DNA from 2 places in the Bacillus sp. CGMCC 1.60114 genome. Region 2 is predicted to be linked to the other one. Evidence: a T-box and tRNA genes for the amino acid it is inferred to sense, from the RefSeq annotation. Region 2 holds a T-box; the other holds one or more tRNA genes.
The links. A T-box is a leader RNA that pairs with one kind of tRNA and senses whether it is charged. The one in region 2 lies ahead of ACFQZ1_RS04535 (valine--tRNA ligase), so its partner is inferred to be a tRNA-Val.
Positions count from the first base shown of each region.

Region 1: it encodes a tRNA-Val, which carries the amino acid that the T-box ahead of ACFQZ1_RS04535 (valine--tRNA ligase) is inferred to sense. The anticodon was not compared.

Region 1 is NZ_JBHTHG010000012.1:291,970-295,394, reverse strand. Features, by position in the region: gene ACFQZ1_RS07510 (glycoside hydrolase family 1 protein) at 1-627, shown strand, start outside; gene ACFQZ1_RS07505 (DUF1259 domain-containing protein) at 993-1,382, opposite strand; tRNA gene ACFQZ1_RS07500 (tRNA-Val) at 1,658-1,730, opposite strand; gene ACFQZ1_RS07495 (hypothetical protein) at 1,933-2,178, shown strand; gene ACFQZ1_RS07490 (D-alanyl-D-alanine carboxypeptidase family protein) at 2,334-3,425, shown strand, end outside.
Region 2 is NZ_JBHTHG010000007.1:272,140-275,564, reverse strand. Features, by position in the region: gene ysxE (spore coat protein YsxE) at 1-983, shown strand, start outside; gene ACFQZ1_RS04540 (hypothetical protein) at 1,033-1,227, opposite strand; T-box leader at 1,484-1,715, shown strand; gene ACFQZ1_RS04535 (valine--tRNA ligase) at 1,754-3,425, shown strand, end outside.

The DNA of each region.
Region 1 (3,425 bases), on a different contig from region 2:
GATGTGCAAGTACGGGGTAAGTATCCAGCTTTTATGAAGAGGTACTTTAAAGAACATAATATCGAATTAGAGATTCAAGATGGTGACTTAGAATTAATAAAAGAAGGCACTGTTGATTATATTGGATTTAGTTATTACATGTCCCGCACTGAGAAGAAAGTGAAGACAGATGCAGAAGCAACGCAAGGGAATATTATTGGTGGCATAAGAAATCCGTTCTTAAAAGCAAGCGACTGGGGCTGGGAAATCGACCCTGAAGGATTACGCATTAGCTTAAACAAATTATATGATCGCTATCAGAAACCGCTATTTGTTGTAGAAAATGGGTTAGGAGCCTATGACAAAATAGAAGAAGATGGCACAATCAACGATGACTATCGAATTGACTATCTTCGTGAGCACGTGAAAGCAATGGGTGAAGCCATTGAAGATAGTGTTGAATTAATAGGCTACACAAGCTGGGGCTGTATTGATATGGTAAGTATGTCAACAGGTGAGTTCTCCAAACGTTACGGCTTCATTTATGTTGATAAACATGACGATGGCAGCGGCACATTAGAACGGAAAAAGAAGAAGTCCTTTTTCTGGTATAAAGATGTAATTGCAACAAATGGGGAAAGGCTATAAAAATCTATTAATAGTAATTTTCTTTTTACAAAGGAAATACTTTTGTTAAGGGCTACCGAGATAGCCTATATTCAAAAGACAACAGGTGTAAATGCTTTGCGCAATATTTTATGGGGTTCTGTTACAAAATATGAATTTAAAACAGAGGCTTTGGAGGATTATTATCAGGGGTAACTTCTCAAGCAGGATTTATCGAAGCCAAAAATGTAATTTTAAAATATAAAAAAAGAGAATTAATTTTTAGAAGGAGAGAATAAGTAATCTTATTCTCTCTGAATTTTATGTTATCTAACTTGTAAGGTGCATATGATTTTACGTCAAACGAAAAGAGAATGAGGTTCCTTTAATTGGTGCAAAGATTATGGTCAAATAGCTTTTAACGCTCTTTTGACTTTTCTTGCAAAAGTCAATGGTTCTTCAACAGATTCGATATTGACATAAATCAAACGTGGATTATCGAACAACCATTCATTGTGGATAGACGAAACTATTATTTCCTGAGCTTCAATTACAGTAATAAATGGCTCCACTTCATTTTGTAAAAGTGCTACTCTTCCTAAACATAAAGCTTCGCCACTTAAATTATTTATTGATTCGAATGAGAAAGAAGAAGTTACCCCAAATCTCTTTTCCAAAATCGTTGCGTTTATTTGATCTCGAGATATTGTAGCTACACACTTTCCACCCGCAAATCCTGATTGACCGCCTATAATTTTTGCAAACTTACGACAAAGTGTTTCTTCATTGTTCACCATTTTATTTATCACCTTCTTTACACTGTATTTTGTTTTTTACAACTTTCCTCTTTCTTTTTGCAAACTACGTTAACTCCTATAAAAATATAAATCTTTCATAATATCCTATTAAAATTCAAATAAAGTTGTACAGGCAGTTGCAATAGAGAAATCGTGAATTTATTTTTACTCATCATTTATGATAGGATGACTAATTTGTGACTAGAGGTTTTTTGGTGGCCTTAGAATTGAGAAATACAAAATAAAAACCCCTTGAATATCAAGGGGTTTCAGTATGATCCCGACTGGGTTCGAACCAGCGACCTCCACCCTGTCAAGGTGGCGCTCTCCCTGCTGAGCTACGGGATCAGGAAACTTATATGTAGTATAAACTGATATGCAATTAATTGTAAAATAGTCTTATAGTAAAATCAAGTAGAATATATATTTATTTTAAATTTTTAGACTTTTTTAGGGCGTAATGAGTGTTGATTTTTTACTATTCTATTAATATATTATATAAACGAACAAATAATATTTTGTATAAAAATATATAAATGAAGGGGTATGTATGCGAAGAAAAACTTTTAAAATGTATGTACCAAGATATAGAACAATTGCTATTAATGGAGCAATTCTTGATGTAGATATAACTCATGAGGAATTTTCAGATGAGTTTATGAAATGGGTAGAGTCCAAGAACTGGTCATTTATAGGGATAACGGAGGAGACAACAGAAGAGGAAGCTAGTAATAAGTTTATGGAGTTATTAAAAGATGCGAAAGATAAGGCAGATAAGACAGATGAGGAGGAATAGTGCCTCCTTCTTTTTATGTCGTTTTTTTCTGTATTTTTTTGTAAAATTATGATATAGTAAAAGATAGTGAGTAAAAAACATATATTATTTTATTGTTATATTTATATCTAATAATCTATTTGTACATATAAAGGGAGAGGGAAAAGGAGAGTTGTATGGGAAATTTTAAGAAAATTTTGGTATTAATTATTGCAAGCGGTTTATTTTTTATTGCCCCTGCTAAATTTTATGCAGAAACTCCACCTGTACCAAATGTGTTTGGACAATATGCAGTTTCTATTGATGCGAAGACAGGGGATGTTTTGTATGATAAAAACGCGCATCAGCATGCTTATCCAGCTAGTGTAACAAAGGTATTGACAAGTATTTTATTGATGGAGCATACGAAGCCAGGAGAGCAAATTGCATTTTCTCCAAAAGCTCTTGAAGAAGAAAAAAGTAATTATCAAATTGAATTTCAACCAGGAGAGACAGTAGATCGGGATAATGCCCTTATGATTTTGATGGTGCTGAGTGCGAATGATATGGCATATGCGATTGCAGAGCATATTGCAGGAAGTCCGGAAAATTTTGCGAAGATGATGAACGAGAAGGCACTGCAACTGGGTGCAAAGGATAGTCACTTTGTTACGCCAAACGGTCTTCATGATCCCAATCATTATACAACACCTTATGATATGGCAATGATTACAAGAGGTGTGATGAAGTATCCGGAAATTATAAAGGCAATGAATACGAAACGAACAACTGTTACAACGTCAAGACAAACAGCTTCTATTTTTAATAAAGGAAGATATTTTGAAAATCCATATTGTATTGGCGGGAAAACAGGTTTTACAAATGAAGCTCGTAATACGCTTGTAGAAATAAATGAAAGAGATGGAAATCGTATTATTAATGTTGTAATGGCTTCACAAAAGCCAGAAATTTACGAAGATATGAAACAAATTGCTGATTATGCTTTTCCGCAATTTGCAAAACAACAAGTACTTGATAAAAACAATTGGACAAAGGAAATGCCTTACTTGAATAAGTCAGTAAACGGTGAGTTAGAACGAAGCGTGGATCTTGTATTAAAGCAAGGTGAAGCCAAAAATGTACAAGCTGTTTTTAAGGAAAATCCTATTGATAAAGAAAAAGTATATAAAACAGGTCTTCACCGCGGTGATGTTGTTGGAACGGTAGATATTAAAAAGAATAATGAAACATTAGAGAGTATAAAGGTTCTTTCAAAAGAAGATGTTGCA
Region 2 (3,425 bases):
TATATCAATTAGCTCCTGAACATATTGAGGAATATGGGAATGTAATAAAAATTTATACGAACCAAGGTCCATATGCGTTGAAAAAATTACCACCTCAGAAATTAGAACGAAGTAATCTTATGTATCATGTTCAATTTTTACGAGAAAAGGGCTTTACGAATTTTGCACCGATTTACCATACGAAAGATGGAAGGCACGTGTTAAATGATGGTGAACATGGTTATTATTTAATGCCTTGGTTAGGAAGTGCAGAGGGACAAGGTGAAGAGAATGATCAGTATCATAAAATGTTTCAAAATCTTGCCTTAATGCACAAAAAAACGGCGCGAGAAGAAGAAGTGAAGGAAGAGGTGCTTCAGGAACATTTTGATGCCATTTCAAGTCGCTGGGAACAAGATGGAGACCTATTAGAGCAGTTTTTAGTTGACTCTGAAGCAAAGTGGTATATGTCTCCGTTTGAATTGCAGTATTGCACTTACTTTCACCAAGCGCTGCGTGCTCATGAATTTGCGAAGAAACAGTTTACAGAATGGCATGAAGCGATGAAAGAAAAAGAAAAAACACGCATTTCATTTATTCATGGCAATGTTTCCATGAATCACTTTTTATTTGATTATCAGCGGAATGGTTATTTTATTAGTTTGGAAGATGCGCAGCTTGCTACTCCAGTTCAAGATATCGTTCAGTTTTATTCACGTTCCTTTAACACATATCCAATTGCAAGAAATGATCGGTATGAATGGTACCAAATCTATCAAAAGAACTTTGCGTTTACAAAGGAAGAAAAGTTACTTATGTTTGCATATTTAGCTTATCCAAAAACATTTATAAAGCAAGTGCATTCATATATAAACACTCGAAATGTGCGTAATGGAGAACAGGAGCTAAATGATGTAGCTATGCTTCAACAAGCTCATTGGCTTATAAGTAATATTGAGTATTTTGTGGCACAGCTTCAAGCTGCTGAGCAACAACCACAGTAAAATTGGATGGGGAATTCAAAATGAAATTAGCCGTAGCCTCAAGAAAAGGTTACGGCTGAAAATGTAGGCGAATTGTTGCTGCTACGAAAATAACAAGTATGATAAAATCTAAAAACGTAGGTAGGAGTAAAGTGCGAATGCCTTGGAAAATCGTGAGTGGGATTGCAAAGTCAGAAAACATCGTTTGTAAATTTCTTAGCCATGAAGGGGATGAAAAATTGTACGTGCGTCGAAAGCGTCGCATAATGGTCCTCCGTATTAGAAACTCCTCTAGTATCGAATAATAGGAGAAGGATAGGTGTGATATTACATTATGCGGGGTAAGTGTCTCATGTGCTTGTGCTGCACTTTTTCATTTTCTTTGCATATGTTATAAAAAACTTGGTTAAGCTGATTGAAAATAGAATGTAATTATTGTAGATGTAAGTCGAAAAAAATTTTTATCTTGACGAATGTAGTTTCGTTTTTTACACTATTGTATATAATAAATTAACAATCATATAAATGCGTTGAAGGGGAAGAGTATAACATTAAACGTCTTCAGAGAGGAGAATTATTAGCTGTGAGATTCTCTAGATAGTCATGTTAGAAGGTAGCCCTGGAGCATCTTTTCTGAACGGAGTCATTCTCATTAGGAAAAGACGGATTTGTCCGTTATCAAATTAAGAGTATAAGCAAATTTTGAATTTGTTTGTAAATAAAGGTGGTACCGCGATGTCCCTCGTCCTTTTTGGATGAGGGGCATTTTTTATTTTGAAGGAGGGAAAATAATGTCAAACACGGAAAAGAATTTACCGACTAAATATGATCATATGTCCGTTGAAGAAGGCCGTTATCAATGGTGGCTTGAAGGCAAATATTTCGAAGCAACAGGAGATGAAAAGAAACAACCATATACAATTGTAATCCCACCTCCAAACGTAACAGGTAAGCTGCACTTAGGTCATGCTTGGGATACGACGCTTCAAGATATTTTAACTCGTACAAAGCGTATGCAAGGTTACGATGTATTATGGCTTCCAGGAATGGACCATGCTGGTATTGCAACACAAGCGAAAGTAGAAGGAAAACTTCGTGAAGAAGGTATTTCACGTTACGATCTTGGCCGTGAGAAATTCCTTGAAAAAGCGTGGGAATGGAAAGAAGAATACGCTTCTCACATTCGTCAGCAATGGGGGAAAGTTGGTTTAGGATTAGATTACTCTCGTGAGCGCTTTACATTAGACGAAGGTTTATCTGATGCGGTTAATAAAGTATTCGTTCAATTATACGAAAAAGGTTTAATTTACCGCGGTGAGTATATTATTAACTGGGATCCAGCAACACGCACAGCTCTTTCTGATATTGAAGTAATTCATAAAGAGGTTCAAGGTGCATTCTATCATATGAACTATCCGTTAACAGACGGTTCTGGTCACATTCGCCTTGCAACAACTCGTCCAGAAACGATGCTTGGTGATACAGCGGTAGCAGTTCATCCAGAAGATGATCGTTACAAACATTTAATCGGAAAAACAGTTACACTTCCAATCGTTGGCCGTGAGATTCCGATTATTGCTGATGAGTACGTAGAAAAAGATTTCGGAACAGGCGTTGTGAAAATTACACCAGCTCATGATCCGAATGACTTTGAAGTAGGTAACCGCCACGACTTACCACGCATCCTAGTAATGAACGAAGATGGAACGATGAACGAAAAAGCTGGTAAGTATAACGGTATGGATCGCTTTGAATGCCGTAAGCAATTAGTAAAAGACTTGCAAGAAGCAGGCGTATTAGTAGAAATTGAGCCTCATATGCATTCTGTTGGTCATAGTGAGCGTAGCGGAGCTGTTGTTGAACCTTACTTATCAACACAATGGTTCGTAAAAATGGCACCACTTGCAGAAAAAGCGATTGAGCTTCAACAAAAAGAAGAAGAAAAAGTAACGTTCGTACCAGAGCGTTTTGAAAACACATACTTACGCTGGATGGAAAACATTCACGACTGGTGTATTTCTCGTCAATTATGGTGGGGTCACCGCATTCCAGCTTGGTATCATAAAGAGACTGGTGAAGTATACGTAGGTACAGAAGCACCAGCAGATATTGAAAACTGGAACCAAGATAACGACGTACTTGATACATGGTTTAGCTCAGCATTATGGCCGTTCTCAACACTTGGTTGGCCGAATGAAGATGCAGCAGACTTCAAACGTTACTATTCAACAGATGCTTTAGTAACTGGTTATGATATCATCTTCTTCTGGGTATCTCGTATGATTTTCCAAGGTTTAGAGTTTACAGGAGAGCGTCCATTTAAAGATGTATTAATTCACGGTTTAGTTCGTGATGAGCAAGGACGTAAAATGAGTAAATCTCTTGGTAACGGTATTGACCCAATGGATGTTATTGATAAGTACGGTGCAGATGCAATGCGCTTCTTCTTATCAACAGGAAGTG